2 regions of the Streptomyces sp. NPDC107765 genome follow, and region 2 is predicted to be linked to the other one. Evidence: riboswitches for the same ligand, from Rfam matches in the RefSeq annotation. Region 2 holds a riboswitch; the other holds the start of a gene.
The links. Region 2 has a riboswitch for glycine ahead of gcvT (glycine cleavage system aminomethyltransferase GcvT). Riboswitches for the same ligand answer to the same signal wherever they lie in the genome.
Positions count from the first base shown of each region.

Region 1: linked by a shared signal. The riboswitch ahead of gcvP (aminomethyl-transferring glycine dehydrogenase) and the one ahead of gcvT (glycine cleavage system aminomethyltransferase GcvT) in region 2 are both predicted to bind glycine.

Region 1 covers NZ_JBVKBL010000016.1:185,988-194,454, forward strand. The annotation lists gene ACZ7MX_RS32190 (glutamate-cysteine ligase family protein) at 1-1,129, opposite strand, end outside; gene ACZ7MX_RS32195 (hypothetical protein) at 1,708-2,298, shown strand; gene ACZ7MX_RS32200 (DUF5999 family protein) at 2,654-2,848, shown strand; gene gcvP (aminomethyl-transferring glycine dehydrogenase) at 2,927-5,812, opposite strand; glycine riboswitch at 6,001-6,098, opposite strand; gene ACZ7MX_RS32210 (PRC-barrel domain-containing protein) at 6,213-6,608, shown strand; gene ACZ7MX_RS32215 (DNA polymerase IV) at 6,506-7,969, opposite strand; gene ACZ7MX_RS32220 (MerR family transcriptional regulator) at 8,036-8,467, opposite strand, start outside.
Region 2 covers NZ_JBVKBL010000017.1:82,911-91,377, forward strand. The annotation lists gene ACZ7MX_RS32640 (ABC transporter substrate-binding protein) at 1-564, opposite strand, end outside; gene ACZ7MX_RS32645 (ABC transporter permease) at 681-1,679, opposite strand; gene ACZ7MX_RS32650 (enhanced serine sensitivity protein SseB C-terminal domain-containing protein) at 2,104-2,901, opposite strand; gene ACZ7MX_RS32655 (enhanced serine sensitivity protein SseB) at 3,022-3,825, opposite strand; gene ACZ7MX_RS32660 (AAA family ATPase) at 3,959-4,684, opposite strand; glycine riboswitch at 4,913-5,008, shown strand; glycine riboswitch at 5,009-5,125, shown strand; gene gcvT (glycine cleavage system aminomethyltransferase GcvT) at 5,159-6,286, shown strand; gene gcvH (glycine cleavage system protein GcvH) at 6,416-6,793, shown strand; gene glyA (serine hydroxymethyltransferase) at 6,849-8,111, shown strand; gene ACZ7MX_RS32680 (APC family permease) at 8,368-8,467, shown strand, end outside.

The DNA of each region.
Region 1 (8,467 bases), on a different contig from region 2:
CGGCGGCGAACGGGAGGCGGGACCAGATGGGGCGCGGCTCCTCGGCCAGGGCGCGCACCAGGCCGTAGTAGAACGCGGTGTTGGCGATGGTGTCGGCGACGGTGGGGCCGGCCGGCAGCACCCGGTTCTCGACCCTGAGGTGGGCGACACCGTCGGCGACCGCGTAGACGGGGCGGTTCCAGCGGTAGATCGTGCCGTTGTGCAGCACCAGTTCGGCCAGGTCGGGCACGCCGCCCTCGGCCAGGACCCGCAGCGGCTCCTGCGGTCCGCACACCGGGAGCAGGGGCGGGAAGTAGCGCAGGTTCTCCTCGAAGAGGTCGTATGCGGACTCGACCCAGCGTTCGCCGAACCATGTGCGCGGGCGTACGCCCTGTGCCTGTAGTTCCGGTGCGCGGGTGTCGGTGGCCTGCTGGAAGACCGGCGGCCGCGATTCCCGCCACAGTTCACGGCCGAAGAGGAAGGGCGAGTTGGCGCCGACCGCGATCTGTGCGGCGGCAATGGCCTGGGCCGCGTTCCATACGGCGGCGAAGCGGCCCGGGGTCACCTGGAGGTGCAGCTGGACGGAGGTGCAGGCGGCCTCCGGCGCGATCGAGGGGGAGCGCGCCACCAGGTGCTCGACGCCCTGGATGTCGAGGACGAAGTCCTCGCCGCGGGCCGCCCGCATCTGGTCGTTGAGCAGGACGTAGCGGTCGTTCTCGGAGAGGCTGGCGACGGTCAGGTCGGTGGCGTCCAGGGTGGGCAGAATGCCGATCATCACGATCCCGGCGGCGACTTCGCGGGCCTTTCTTTCGGCGTAGCACAGGCCCGTGCGGAGTTCCTCGGCGAGTTGGTCCAGGACGCGGCCGGAGAGCCGGTGCGGGAGGATATTGACTTCCAGATTGCACTGGGCGAGTTCGGTCTGGAAATCCTGGCTGGCGATCCGTTCGAGAACCTGGGAGTTCAGCATGCGGGGCCGCCCGTCGGCGCCGGCGAGATTGAGCTCGATCTCCAGGCCCATGAGATTCCGGGGCCGGTCGAACCGCTTCTCCACCAGGAGCCTGTGCAATCCTTCGAGACAGTCGTGTAGCTTTCTTCGATAACGCTCCCGGTCCGCCAGGTCGATCCCGCCCGCGGCGACCTTCTCCCCCATCGAAAGGGTCCCTCCTCCAGTGAACGGCCCGCGGCCACGGGCCGCTTGGGGGCGAACCCGGGCACACCGGGGCTCGCGCTACGGTCGATGATGCCCCGGCAATCTGATCGATAACGCCTCCGGGGCGGCCTAGTGCCGATAGGCTCGAAGTGGTGCGCCGTCCGGCATCTTCCACGGGCATATCTCCGCGGCGATCGCCGTCCGCATTTCGCTCGTGAGATTCACCGACGAGATCCGGCCTACCGCATCGGCGAGGTAATGCGAGGTGGCGCGACAAAGGCTCCGTACAAATTGGAGTAAATCACCTCGCCGACCGGTCCGGATTCCGCCTTGCCGGAAATCCGCAAGGCCAGTAGCCGAAACACTTTCAGAACATACGTCGTATAAACTCCGCTTACGAGGCAGAGACTTGGCGCCCCGTGTCGCGGTGTTCCCACCCGTGCCGTGGTTCGACGACGGGCCCTGACTCCCCACGCCGGGACGCAGCCCCGGCCGGCCACGCTCTGACCCCGCACGCAAACAGCGCCGTTTGCACCTGCCGCGCTCCACCGTGTCTCCGAAGTGAGAGGCGACCCACCATGCCGCTGCACGTTGCCCCTGCCCCCGCGCCCGCCCTGCGCAGCATCCTGACCGCCCTCGGCTCGCCCACCGCCGTCCGCGAGGCCCCCGTCCCCGCCCTGCGCGCCCATCAGGGCCCGCTCAGCCCCGACCACCCGCTGCCGCTGCACGTCTGGGACGACGTCAGCCGGGCCGACGGCACGCCGCACACCCGGCTGGCCGGCTGGCAGTTCCTGGTCCGCGGCGGCGAACGGGCCGTGGCGACCGCCGAGGCGGTGCTCACCGCGGACGGCTGGACGTTCGGGCGGTTCTGCGGCGGCCCCTACGTCGCCTCGACCGAACGGGCGCTGGCGCAGTCCGAGGCGCTCACCACGCCCTACCAGCCCCGGCTGCTGTCCGTACCGGAGCTGTACATGCTCACCCTGTGGCTGCACCACGACCTCTCCTCCGACGGGGCCGAGGGGCTGCCGGCGGCCGGTGACCTGCTGGTGCCGCTGGCGCCCGCCCCGCCCGGCATCGCCGCCCACCGCCCGCACCACGTCGCCGACCTGCTCCCCCGGCTCACCCTGCGTCTGGCCTCCGCGCCCCTGGAACTGCGCGAACCGGCCTGAGCCGCAAGCCGGCGGCGTCCTTCCGGGTACCCGCGCACCGGCGCACCACGCCCCTGGACGAACGTGCCCCGTGGCCCTTTCCGGCCACGGGGCGCGCTGCCGTGCTCACCCGCGCGGCCTAGCCCGCGGGTACCACTCCCAACCCCCTTGGAGAGGAGAGCACTTGGGAGCAACCGCCCGCACGGGTGACGCGTCGATATCGAGTGAGTACCGCTGCTGCGAAATCCCTGCGGAATCCCTTCCGTAGGGCAACACTGGGACCGACCGAAGAAACGGGGGAGCGGCCATGGCCATCTCATCGAGCTCATCGAGCCGCACGACGACGTTCACCACACCGCAGCGAAAGACAACTTCCATGTGTCAGCACCAACCACCTTGCCCGTCAGCGGATTCCACCGACCGGGAGGCCGCACACCTTGTGGCACACCACCCGGAGCAGGGCTGGAGCCTGCTCTGCAACGGCGTCCTGCTCTTCGAGGACACCGGTGAGCTGCTGCCGGACGGGCAGGTCATCGCCCCGCACCGGGCCCGGGTCACCGCGGCGGCCTGACCCCGCGCACCCGGTAAGAACCACCAGGGCCCCCGGCAGAACACCTGCCGAGGGCCCTTGCTGCTGCCGTGGAACGGCTCAGGCGTCGTACGCGTCCAGCGGCGGGCAGGAGCAGACGAGGTTGCGGTCACCGAAGGCGCCGTCGATGCGCCGCACCGGCGGCCAGTACTTCTCGGCCGCCACGACACCGCCCGGGAAGACGGCCTCCTCGCGGGAGTACGGGTGGGTCCACTCGCCGCTCAGCGCGCCCGCGGTGTGCGGGGCGTTGCGCAGCGGGTTGTCGTCCTTGTCCCACTCCCCCGTGCCGACCTTCTCGATCTCCGCGCGGATGGCGATCATCGCGTCGCAGAACCGGTCCAGCTCGGCGAGGTCCTCGCTCTCGGTCGGCTCGATCATGAGCGTGCCGGCCACGGGGAAGGACATCGTCGGCGCGTGGAAGCCGTAGTCGATCAGCCGCTTGGCGACGTCGTCGATGCTCACGCCGGTCGCCTTGGTCAGCGGCCGGACATCGATGATGCACTCGTGCGCCACCAGGCCGCCGGGGCCGTTGTAGAGCACGGGGTAGTGCGGCTCCAGGCGCTTGGCGACGTAGTTGGCGCTGAGGACCGCGACCTGGGTGGCGCGCTTGAGACCCTCGCCGCCCATCAGGCGGACGTACGCCCAGGAGATCGGCAGGATGCCCGCGGAGCCCCAGGGGGCCGCCGAGATCGGTCCGACGCCGGTCTCCGGACCCGCGGTGGGCTGCAGCGGGTGGTTGGGGAGGTACGGCGCCAGGTGGGCGCGGACGGCGACCGGGCCGACGCCGGGGCCGCCGCCGCCGTGCGGGATGCAGAAGGTCTTGTGCAGGTTGAGGTGCGAGACGTCGCCGCCGAACTTGCCCGGCTCGGCCAGGCCGACCAGCGCGTTCAGGTTGGCACCGTCGACGTAGACCTGGCCGCCGGCGTCGTGCACCGCGGCGCAGATCTGGGTGATGTGCTCCTCGAACACGCCGTGGGTGGAGGGGTAGGTCACCATCAGGACCGCGAGCTCGTCACGGTGCTTCTCGATCTTGGCGTGCAGGTCGTCGGCGTCGACCTCGCCGTCCTCGCCGGTCTTGACGACGACGACCTTCATGCCGGCCATCACGGCGCTGGCGGCGTTGGTGCCGTGCGCGGAGGACGGGATCAGGCAGACCGTGCGCTGCTCGTCCCCGTTGGCGCGGTGGTAGGCGCGGACGGCCAGCAGGCCGGCCAGCTCGCCCTGGGAGCCGGCGTTGGGCTGGAGGGAGACCTTGTCGTAGCCGGTGACGGTGGCGAGGCGCTCCTCCAGCTCCTGGATCAGCGTGAGGTAGCCCTGGGCCTGGTCGGCCGGCGCGAAGGGGTGCAGCTGGCCGAACGCGGGCCAGGTGACCGGCTCCATCTCGGTGGTGGCGTTCAGCTTCATCGTGCAGGAGCCGAGCGGGATCATGCCGCGGTCCAGCGCGTAGTCCTTGTCCGCGAGGGTGCGCAGGTAGCGCAGCATCGCGGTCTCGGAGCGGTGCTCGTGGAAGACCGGGTGGGTGAGGTAGTCGTCGGTGCGCAGCAGCGTCTGCGGGAGCGTTTCGTCGGTGGCCGCGTCGAGCTTGTCGATGTCGGCCTGCACGCCGAAGGCGGCCCAGACCCCGGTCAGCTGGGCGCGGCCGGTGGTCTCGTCGCAGGCGATGCCGACCAGGTCCGCGTCGACCTGGCGGAGGTTGATGCCGGCCTCGCGGGCGGCGGCGACGACCTCGGCGGCCCGGCCGGGCACCCGCGCGGTCAGCGTGTCGAAGTACGCACCGTGGACCAGCTCCACACCGCCGGCCCGCAGGCCCTCGGCGAGGATCGCCGCGTAGCGGTGGGTGCGCCGGGCGATGGTGCGCAGGCCCTCGGGGCCGTGGTAGACGGCGTACATACCGGCCATGACGGCGAGCAGCACCTGTGCGGTGCAGATGTTGCTGGTGGCCTTCTCACGGCGGATGTGCTGCTCACGGGTCTGCAGCGCGAGCCGGTAGGCCCGGTGGCCGTCGGCGTCCACGGAGACGCCCACGAGGCGGCCGGGGAGGCTGCGCGCAAACTGCTCGCGCACCGCCATGAAGCCGGCGTGCGGCCCGCCGAAGCCCATCGGGACACCGAAGCGCTGGGTGGTGCCGACCGCGATGTCCGCGCCGAGCTCGCCCGGCGAGGTCAGCAGGGTCAGCGCGAGCAGGTCGGCGGCGACGGTGACGACCGCGCCGAGCTCGTGGGCGCGCTCGATCAGGGCGCGCGGGTCCCGGACGGCACCGGAGGCGCCCGGGTACTGCAGCAGGACGCCGAAGACGCCGCGCTCGGCGATCTCGGCGGGGATGCCGTCGGAGAGGTCGGCGACGACGACCTCGACGCCGGTCGGCTCGGCGCGGGTCTCGATCACGGCGATGGTCTGCGGCAGGCAGTCGGCGTCAACGAGGAAGACACCCTGCTTGACCTTGCCGACGCGGCGGGAGAGCGCCATCGCCTCGGCCGCCGCGGTGCCCTCGTCCAGCAGGGACGCGCCGGAGGTGGGCAGTCCGGTCAGGTCGGCGACCATCGTCTGGAAGTTCAGCAGCGCCTCCAGGCGGCCCTGCGAGATCTCCGGCTGGTAGGGCGTGTAGGCCGTGTACCAGGCGGGGTTCTCCATGACGTTGCGGAGGATCACCGGCGGGGTGAACGTGCCGTAGTAGCCCAGGCCGATCATGGAGGCCAGCACCTGGTTGCGGTCCGCGAGGCCGCGCAGCTCCTGGAGGACCTCGGCCTCGGTACGGGCCTGCGGCAGGCCGAGCGCCTCCGCGCTCTTGATCACGTCGGGTACGGCGGCGTCGGTGAGCTCGTCCAGCGACCCGAAACCGAGGTGCGCCAGCATCTTGGCCTGCGCCTCGTGGTCGGGGCCGATGTGCCGGTGCTCGAAGGGGGTGCCGCGCTCCAGCTCGGTCAAGGAGATGCGGTTGGTGGTCATCTGCGGGGGCCTCCTGGTCGGTACGACCTACGAGGGGCACCACGGCGCGGGTGCCCGGACGGCCTCCCCCTCTGTCATCTCAACCTGAGAGCTTCACCGGCCCGCGCACGGCGGCCCGGCTTTCACCGTCGGTGAGGAGGGGTCCCGGAGCTGTGCCTTCCGCGGCCCGCCCTGCTTTCCAGAGTGACCTCGTCCGTGCGGTACGTGTGCCTGAGAGATTCCGGGGAGGATTTGCTCCTTCGGCGCCCTCGTCGCGAACGACAAAGGACTCTCCCGCACGGGTTCTGCGGCCATTCGCCAGCCTACCAGCGCGCCACTCGAAGGATCCTTCGAGTGGCCGGGGCATGAAATGTGCCGTTTGGTAGTTGTCACAGGGCAGTTGCGACCAATTGGAGGGGCCGTGCAAACCGATATCGATCCCCGGAGCCTGATCGGCCGCAAAGCGTTCGACCGTAACGGCGCGAAGATAGGCACCATCGACGAGGTCTATCTGGACGACGCGACGGGGGAACCGGAGTGGGCGGCCGTACGCACCGGGCTCTTCAGCCGGGACGCGTTCGTCCCCCTGGAACCCAGCAAAATGGTCGGCGAGAACCTGCACATCCCGTACGACCGCAAGCTGATCAAGAACGCCCCGGACTTCGGTGTGGGCCGCCACCTCTCCCCTGAGCAGGAGCTTCAGCTCTACCACCACTACCGCCTGGATATCTCCTCCCCCGACCCCGACGCGGTGTCCCCCGGCAATTCGGGCGCCTCCGACACGGACTTCGGCACGATCGCCGGATCGGAGGACTGATCCGCCGCAGGCCCCCCGCCCACCAGCGGCAGGGGCTCCCCCGGCCGTAGCGCCGGGTCCTCGACGGCAAAGGTCCGCACCCTCCCCGGTGCGGACCACGGCGTCTCGAAGCGGACGGTCACTCTCCCCAGCCCGCTGCCCTGTACCCACCCCGCGCCGTACTCGTCGTGGACCACGTCCAGGCCCGGATGCCAGCGGCGCGGCCGCTCCTCCTCGGGCGCCTCCTCGGCCGGCTCCGCCCCGGCCCGCTCCTCCGCGGCCCGCGCCAGCTCCTCGGCCTCGCGCTCCGTCGTCAGCTGGGCGAAGAGGTCCTCCTGCGTGAAGTCGGCCAGCCCGCTGACCCCCACCCCCAGCAGCCGGACCCCGCCGGTGGTGTCCACCAGCTCCAGCAGCCGCACCGCGGCCTCCCGGATGACCGCGGGGTCGTCGGTGGGCCCGCGCAGGGTCTCGGAACGGGTCAGCGTCGAGAAGTCGTAATTGCGCACCTTGATCACCACCGTGCGCCCGGAGCGCCCTGCCGCCCGCAGCCGCTGGACGCAGCGGTCGGCCAGCCGCAGCACCTCCGTCCGCACCCGCGTCCGGTCGGTCAGGTCGACCTCGAAGGTGTCCTCGACGGAGATGGACTTGGCGTCGCGCTCGGCCACCACGGGACGGTCGTCCTGCCCCAGGGCCATCGCGTAGAGCCCGGCGCCGTGCGCCTTCCCCAGGAGCCGTACCAGCTCCGCCTCGCCGGCCTCCGCGGTCTCCACGACCGTGTGGATCCCGGCGCGGCGCAGCGTCTCGGCCGTCGCGGGCCCCACCCCGGGCAGCATGCGGACCGACATCGGGCCCAGCAGCTCCCGCTCGGTGCCGGGCGGAATGACCACCAGGCCGTCCGGCTTGGCCTGCTCGGACGCGATCTTCGCCAGCATCTTGGCGCCGGCCAGCCCCACCGAGCCGGTCAGGCCGGTCGCCGCCCGGATGTCGCGCCGCAGCTGCTCCCCCACGGCCCGTACCGCGGCCGTCTCCGGGGCCACCCCGCCCGCCTCCAGGTCCACGAACGCCTCGTCCAGGCTCAGCGGCTCCACCAGCGGCGACAGCGCGTGCAGCAGCCCCATGACCGTTTCACTCACCTGGCGGTACAAGGTGAAACGCGGACTGAGATATGCGGCGTTGGGGCACAGCCGGCGCGCCTGGGCCGTCGGCATCGCCGAGCGCACCCCGAAGACCCGGGCCTCGTACGACGCCGTGGCGACGACGCCACGCGGCCCGATCCCGCCGACCACCACCGGTTTCCCGCGCAGGCTCGGCTTCGCCGCCTGCTCAGCAGAGGCGTAGAACGCATCCATGTCCAGATGCAGGATCGTCGGCGCGGGTCTCACATGTCCGATGCTGCCGCATGGCACTGACAATCGACCCGCCACCGGGCCGGGGCCCGGGTGCGCGGCTCAGCCGGCCCGGTGGCGCCGCCGCGCCAGCTCGTCGTGCGGGTTCTTCCCGATCAGCGTCTCGCCGGTGTCCACGCGCTCCCCGTGCAGCTGCGACAGGGCGCCCTCCACGTCCCGCCACACCACGCCCACGGCGATCCCGAAGACGCCCTGGCCGCCCTGGAGCAGATCCACGACCTGGTCGGGCGAGGTGCACTCGTAGACCGTCGCGCCGTCGCTCATCAGCGTCATCCGCGTCAGGTCCGCCAGCCCCCGCGCGCGCAGGTGCTGGACGGCGGTGCGGATGTTCTGCAGCGAGACCCCGGTGTCCAGCAGCCGCTTGACGATCTTCAGGACGACGACGTCCCGGAAGCTGTAGAGCCGCTGGGTGCCGGAGCCGTACGCGGGCCGGATGCTCGGCTCCACCAGGCCGGTGCGCGCCCAGTAGTCGAG
Region 2 (8,467 bases):
CTCGATGGACTTCAGACCGGCCTTGCTCTTGTCCTTGTAGGGACCCTTGTAGCCGCCGCCGTCGTTGTCCTTGAGGAACTGCTGGAAGTAGTTCGGGCCCAGCGAGAGCACGTCACGCGCGAAGTTGGACCGCTCCACGGCGTACTTGACGTCCTGCGAGGTGACGGTGGAGCCGTCCTCGTACTTGACGCCCTTGCGGAGCTTGTACGTCCAGGTCTTGCCGCCGTCGCTGGGCTTGCCCATGGACTCGGCGAGGTCCGGGACCAGCTGGTTGCCCTTGGGGCCGGGGCCCGGCTTGAAGGTGGTGAGCGGGCGCGCGTAGAGCCGGCTGAAGTTGTAGATGAAGGCGTAGTAGGTGTTGCCCGGGTCGAACGACTCGGGGGCGTCGCTCATGGCGTAGGTGACCGTGCCGCCCTTGGCGTCCGAGGCGTTGACGACACCCTTGGTGGCCGCGTTGGCCTCGCCGGAGCCTTCCGAGGAGCCCTTGCCCCCGCTGCAGCCGGCCAGCAAAAGGCCCGCACTGGTGATGGCCGCTATGGTCGCGACCGGAACTGACCTTCGCATGGTGGTCGGTGTCCCCTTCGTTCGGTCTTCGTACGGTCTTCGTTCGGTCTTTCGTTCGTGGAGAAACGTCACAACACAGAGCGCGGTGGCGGCTGGGGCGGACGCCCGCGGTGCCGTCAGCGGCTGCGCGGGTCCAGCGCGTCCCGCAGACCGTCACCGAGCAGGTTGAACGCGAGCACGGTGACGAAGATCGCGAGGCCGGGGACGATCATGTACTGGGGGTCGACCTCGTAGTACTTGACCGCCTGGTTGAGCATGCCGCCCCAGGAGGCCTGGGGCGGCTGGATGCCGACGCCCAGGAAGCTCAGTGCGGCCTCGAAGAGGATGTTGGAGGGGATCAGCAGCGTCGAGTAGACGATGATCGGGCCCACCAGGTTGGGCAGCAGCTCCCGGAAGAGGATGAACGGGCCGCGCGCGCCCATGCCCCGGGCCGCGTCCACGAATTCCCGCTCGCGCAGCGACAGCGTCTGCGCGCGCACGATCCGTCCCATGTACGGCCAGTTGAAGAAGCCGATCACGAAGATCAGCACCGAGATGTGCAGCGGCAGGCCCTCCAGGCCGAAGGCGCCGCCCTGCAGCGATGCGGAGATCGCGATGGCGAACAGCAGCAGCGGGAACGCCAGGAAGACGTCCATCATGCGGCTGATGAAGGCGTCCACCCGCCCGCGGTAGAAACCGGCGATCACGCCGAGCACGGTGCCGATGGCGACCGACAGCAGCGTGGCGCCGAACGCCACGATCAGCGACACCCAGGAGCCCTCCAGGACCCGGGCGAGCAGATCGCGGCCGAACTTCGGGTCCACGCCGAGCAGGTGGTCCCCGCTCATCCCGCCGAAGTCCCCCTTGGGCAGCGTGGTGTTGGGGTCGATCAGCGACTCGTTGGGCGCGTTGGGGTCCAGCCCCAGCAGGGCCTGCAGCGGACGGGAGAGCGCCGCGACGGCGATCAGCAGGATGACAACGATGGCACCGGCCACCGCGACCTTGTCCCGCCGGAAGCGCAGCCATGCGATCTGGCCGAGCGAGCGCCCTTCGATGCGCTTGCTCGCCACGCCCTCCAGCACCGCTTCCGGCTGCGCCTCGGCAGCCGCCCCGGTGGTCTCGATCGGTGCGGTCACGGTGCCTTTGACCCCTCTCGGCCGGCGGTGGCCGGCCCCTGCCCGCCGCGGTAGCGGCCTGGTTCACGTCAATTGGTGCGGTGCACTGCGGAGCAAGTCCGGTGATCCTCACGGGAGTTCACCTTGCGGAAGGAAGCGGTTCACCCGATGCCGACCGGAATGACGCTCGCACAGAGGACCGAGGCCCTTGTTGGTTCCGGAGTCTTCATCCCCTTCGCGATCAGTCACCAGCCCTGACGGGGAAAGGATGCGCAACTGTGATGTGCTCCACGGCTTTCCGTTATACGGACAGAAGTGCGGGCTGAGCGGAGCCGAGAGCCGCGGGAGAGCGCCTCAACCGCGGGGCGTACGGGGCGAATTCGCCACAAGAAACCCGCCGGAGCGACACGCTCCGGCGGGCGAGACGGACGGTGGGTAAGGCCGCTCAGTACGGCCGCGGGTAGCCGTAGCCGTACGAGGGCGCCGGTGGCTGGGCCGGCTGCTGGGTGTAGCCGTCACGGTCGAAGAACGGCCGCGCGACGGCCCGCATCCACATGGCGACCGGGTCGTACTCGTCGCTCATCGCGACCGTGGAGACCGGCAATCCGTCCGGGACGGCACCGATCGACTGCTGGATCATCAACCGGGCGGAATCCACCGCCTGCGGGCCGGTGTCGTACAGATCCAGACCGATCGCCAGATACGGGGCGCCGAGCGCGGGCTGCACCCAGGCGCGGCGCAACGACCGTACGGCGGGCGTGCGATGGGCGTTCTGCGCCAGCAGCGCGTAGAACTGCGGGATGTCGATGACCGGGTCGGAGAGCCGCAGCGGACCGGCGGGCAGCCGGTCGAGACCGCCGGCGATCCGGCGCAGATCCAGCCAGGGAATGCCGACCCCGCCGCCGGGAGCATGCGGATTCAGCCACAGTCCCCAGCGGTCGGGGAAGAGCGCGGTGGCGATCTCCAGGCCGCTGACGACCTCGTGGTCGCGGTTCCAGCCGGAGGCGGCGAGTTCGGGCGCGGAGGTCACGCACGGCGCGTAGCCGAGGCCGTCGACCTCCATGTTCCCGTACTGCGCATCGGCCGAACCGGCCCGGCCGTGCCAGAGCAGCATCCAGACCTGGCCCGCGGCGAGTGCGTGCAGCAGGGCTTCGTAGGCGTCGTAACGGCCGGGCGAGACCTGCTGCAGCAGCTGCTCCAGCTGTCCGGCCGCCGCCGGCCCCTGATGCGCACCCGCACTCACGTGGTCCGTCCCCTCTCTCGGCAGGGCACGTGTGGGTGCGCCCGCGCGTCATCCAACCAGCTTAGGGCTTGCCGGTGGTCCAGGGCCGGAAGGCCGCGGCGTCCGCAACGGCGGGGAACCCTAGGAGTGCTCGCGCGAGTAGAAAGGCCGTACCCGCTCCAGCATCCAGTCGGCGACCGGGTCGCCCTGGGCGAGGTCCAGCATGACGAGCTGTACGGGCCAGGGCACCGGCACCGCGCCGAGGGCCCGCCCCAGGCCCGCGAGCACCGTGTCGCGGGCCGATCCGTCGTGCAGCGCCTCGGGGACCGTGGCGACCTGGACACCGACGAACAGTGCGGGCGTGTCGCCTTCCACGCTGGCCAGGACACGCCGGGCAGTCAGGACAATTCCGACGCCGGAGAACTCCAGTCCGGCGGCGGCCAGGAAGTCCACCGGCTCGTCCTGCCAGTCCGGTTCGAAGAGCCGCACCCGGCCGCCGCTCGGCAGTCCGCCGGTATCCGGTTCCTGACGTCCCGAGCGGCACAATTCGGCCACCGCGGGCGGCGGCACCGGGACGCCGACCGTCCCGTCCGGATTCACCACGATCCCGATCTTCGGCGGCAGCCCGCGGGCGAACTCCACGGCCGGCGCGACGGTGAAGGACATGTGCGAGCCGACGACCCGCAGGAACTCCTGCTCGGAGCTGTAGACCGGGACGTAGGCAAGCCCGCCGATGTCGACGGTGGGCAGGTCCAGTCCGGCGGTACCCGGGCCCGCGCCCTGCGGACCGCCGCCGTTGGGCAGCGGCACCCACACCCGGCTGCGGCCCAGGACCTCGACGATCCGGCCGCCGGCGCCGGGATGCCCGACCGAGGCGGCCAGCACCTCTTCGAGTTCGTTCGCCGGCCAGGCCAGCTGCGGTATCCCCTGCTCCGGAAAGTTCATCTGCATCCACCCGTGTTCCACACCGCACTCCGCGCTTTCTGGCCCATGACCCTAGACGAGAGAAAGCGGTGGCCGCGCCCGCGGGGCGGGTGACGCTGCGGCGGGCGGCGGCGCGGGCGGAAGCGGGCGCCGGTCAGCGGAAGGTGAGGGTTTCCAGGGCGCTCGCCGCGCGGCGGTCCAGCAGCACGACCGAGGCGAATCCGCGCGGCAGCCGGGCCGCCTCCGCGCCGCCGACCAGCCCGGACACCGCCCGGCGGTGCCGGGCGAAGGCGTACCCCGACACCCCGCGGCCGCGCGCCTGCTGGCCGGCCCGGGCCACCTCCGGTGCCACGTCGAGCAGGACGAGATGCAGCCCCCGGCCGCCGCGGCCGGCCGCCCGGGCCATCCAGCGGCGCACCCACGCCAGCGTCCCGCAGTCGTGCACCACCACGCTGCGGCCGGAGCGCAGTGCCCTGCCGAGCGCCAGATAGTGCGCGGCCCGGACCAGCGGGCGGTAGAGGCCGTAGGGCAGCCGGCGCAGTCTGCCGCGTTCGAAGCGCTCGCGGACGTCCTGGGAGTCGATCCGGTGCACCTCGGCCCCGCCGCCGTCCAGCGGCGGCACGACCCGGTGCATCAGGGTGCTCTTGCCGCTGCCGGGCAGGCCGGAGACGACCACCAGGTCACCGGGCGGGAACCGCAGCTCGGCGGCGGCCCGGGCCCGGTCGTCGCCGCGCAGGTCCACCACCCGCGCCCCGCGCCCCGGCCGGACGACCGGGCGGGCCGGGCGCCGGGCCCGGGGTGCGGCGGCGCGGACCGCCACCGGCTCTTCGGGTCCGGCCCCCGATGTGGCCGCGAGTGCCGCGTCCCTGTGCACCGTGATCACCCTCCCCGTCCGGGTTGTGTCCGGGTTACGGTCCGGCCCGAGGCCGGTTCCCTACCCGCAGAGTGTCAAGAAAAGGTAATGACCATCAAGGTGATTGTCCGATCCGCCCACGTCGGGGACGGTGCGCCGACCGGGCCTCCTGTATTCGGCGATCCCGTGCAATGATGTGCGCGCCACGTGCACATCTCGGTTCACCCGTGCACCGCCAACTCCATACCGGCCGCTTGAATCCGCGCGGGAGAGTCCCCGGCCGCCACGGCGGGGCGCCGAAGGAGCAAGTCCTCCCTTGAATCTCTCAGGCCCCTATACCGCGCGGGCGAGGCAGATCTGAAAAGCGAGTCCGGCCCGGCCCACGGGGCGGCTCCACCCAAGGTGCAAACCGGGCCCGTTCGCGGGCTCCCGGTGAACCTCTCAGGTTCCGATGACAGATGGGGAGAACGTCTTGTCACCCCTGCCTGGGAGCCCAGAACCATGACTGATGCCCCCCGCCGCACGGCGCTCGATGCCACGCATCGGGCACTCGGCGCGACCATGACCGACTTCGCCGGCTGGGACATGCCACTGCGCTACGGCAGCGAGCGCGACGAACACGTCGCGGTCCGCACCCGCGCCGGCCTCTTCGACCTCTCCCACATGGGCGAGATCACCGTCACCGGCCCGCAGGCCGCCGACCTCCTCGACTTCGCCCTGGTCGGCAACATCGGCGGGGTGAAGACCGGCCGCGCCCGGTACACCATGATCTGCAACGCCGAGGGCGGCATCCTGGACGACCTGATCGTCTACCGGCTGGCCGACCAGGAGTACATGGTGGTCGCCAACGCCTCCAACGCCCAGGTCGTGCTGGACGCGCTGACCGCCCGGGGCGGCGGCTTCGACGCCGTGGTCCGCGACGACCGGGACGCCTACGCGCTGCTCGCGGTGCAGGGCCCGGAGTCCCCCGGCATCCTCAAGAAGCTGACGGACGCCGATCTGGACGGGCTGAAGTACTACGCCGGCCTGCCCGGCACGGTCGCCGGCGTCGAGGCGCTGATCGCCCGTACCGGCTACACCGGCGAGGACGGCTTCGAGCTGTTCGTCCGGCCGGCCGACGCGGTCGCCCTCTGGGAGGCGCTGACCGAGGCCGGCAAGGACGTGGGCCTGGTGCCGTGCGGGCTGTCCTGCCGGGACACCCTGCGCCTGGAGGCGGGCATGCCGCTGTACGGGCACGAGCTCACCACCGCCACCACCCCCTTCGACGCGGGCCTGGGCCGGGTCGTGAAGTTCGAGAAGACGACCAACAACGGCGACTTCGTCGGCCGCGCCGCGCTGGAGGTGGCCGCCGAACGCGCCGAGGCCGCCCCGCCGCGCAAGCTGGTCGGGCTGATCGCCCAGGGCCGCCGGGTCCCGCGCGCGGGCTACCCGGTCGTCTCCGCCGACGGGACGGTGATCGGCGAGGTCACCTCGGGCGCCCCCTCCCCCACGCTCGGCAAGCCGATCGCGATCGCCTACGTCGACGCGGACTGGGCCACACCGGGCACCGAGGGTGTCCACGTGGACATCCGTGGAAGCCATGAGCCGTACGAGGTCCTCGCGCTGCCCTTCTACAAGCGGCAGAAGTAACGGTTCGCCCCGGCGGACCGGGCGGCGGCGCGCCACCGCGCGTCTCACTGTGCAAGACGCTCCCCCGGACTTCGTCCGGTGAGGTGCCCCCATTCACGATCACACCCTCGCGTACAGGAGAATCGAGCCATGAGCAACCCCCAGCAGCTGCGCTACAGCAAGGAGCACGAGTGGCTGTCGGCCGCCGAGGAAGGCGTCTCGACGGTCGGCATCACGGAGCACGCGGCGAACGCCCTCGGCGACGTCGTCTACGTGCAGCTCCCTGAGGTCGGCTCCACGGTCACGGCGGGCGAGAGCTGCGGTGAGCTGGAGTCGACCAAGTCGGTCAGCGATCTCTACGCGCCCGTGCACGGCGAGATCGTGGAGATCAACGAGGACGTCGTCAACGACCCCTCGCTGGTGAACTCCGCCCCGTTCGAGGGCGGTTGGCTGTTCAAGGTGAAGATCAGCGACGAGCCCGCCGAGCTGCTCTCGGCCGACGAGTACGCCGCGTTCATCACCGAGTGAGCCACCCCGCCCGTTGGAAGTGCTCTGCGCCCTCTGACCCCTCCAGGAAAGACCCATGTCGCTTCTGAACAGCTCCCTGCACGAGCTCGACCCCGACGTCGCCGCGGCCGTCGACGCCGAGCTGCACCGCCAGCAGTCCACCCTCGAAATGATCGCGTCGGAGAACTTCGCCCCCGTCGCCGTCATGGAGGCCCAGGGCTCCGTCCTCACCAACAAGTACGCCGAGGGTTACCCCGGCCGCCGCTACTACGGCGGCTGCGAGCACGTCGATGTCGTCGAGCAGATCGCCATCGACCGCATCAAGGCCCTCTTCGGCGCGCCCTACGCCAACGTCCAGCCCCACTCCGGCGCCCAGGCCAACGCCGCCGCCATGTTCGCCCTCCTCAAGCCGGGCGACACCATCCTGGGTCTCAACCTCGCCCACGGCGGGCACCTGACCCATGGCATGAAGATCAACTTCAGCGGCAAGCTCTACAACGTCGTCCCGTACCACGTCGACGAGAAGACCAACCTGGTCGACATGGACGAGGTCGAGCGCCTGGCCAAGGAGCACCGCCCCAAGCTGATCGTCGCCGGCTGGTCGGCCTACCCCCGCCAGCTCGACTTCGCCGCCTTCCGCCGCATCGCCGACGCCGTCGACGCCTACCTCATGGTCGACATGGCCCACTTCGCGGGTCTCGTGGCGGCCGGGCTGCACCCCTCGCCGGTGCCGCACGCCCACGTGGTGACCACCACCACCCACAAGACCCTCGGCGGCCCCCGCGGCGGCGTCATCCTCTCCGCCACCCCGGAGATCTCCAAGAAGGTCAACTCCGCGGTCTTCCCCGGCCAGCAGGGCGGCCCCCTGGAACACGTCATCGCGGCCAAGGCGGTCTCCTTCAAGGTCGCCGCGTCCGACGAGTTCAAGGAGCGCCAGCAGCGGACCCTGGAAGGCGCCAAGATCCTCGCCGAGCGCCTGGTCCAGGACGACGTCACCGAGCACGGTGTGTCGGTCCTGTCCGGCGGCACCGACGTCCACCTCGTCCTGGTCGACCTGCGCAACAGCCAGCTCGACGGCCAGCAGGCCGAGGACCGCCTCCACGAGGTCGGCATCACCGTCAACCGCAACGCCATCCCCAACGACCCCCGGCCCCCGATGGTGACCTCGGGTCTGCGGATCGGCACCCCGGCCCTGGCCACCCGCGGTTTCCAGGCCGACGACTTCCGCGAGGTCGCCGACATCATCGCCGAGGCCCTCAAGCCGGACTACGACGCCGAGGCCCTCAAGGCCCGGGTCACCGCACTCGCGGAGAAGTACCCGCTGTACCCGTCGCTGTGACGCGTCTCATGCGGTGATCCTCCGGTCCGCCGGCCCTCGGCGGACGGGGGCTCAACGGGCCGTGGGCCCGGGGCCGTTGGTCCCGGGCCCCCGGTCTGCATGCCCGGCTTCCCCTCCCCCTTCGTCGATGTCGCGCGCCCGCACGGCGGAATCCGGGATTCCGGGTGAGGGGCGCGAAATAGGGTGTCAGCGGCATACACAGCGGCCCTTCAACGGCGAGGGGGCATTTCGACAGCAGGACGGACGACACCACCCCATGGACATGAGCGCGGGCGACCGGAAGGGCCTCAGCCTCTTCGCCCTCATCATGATCGGCATCGGCTCGATCTTCGGCTCCGGCTGGCTCTTCGGCGCCG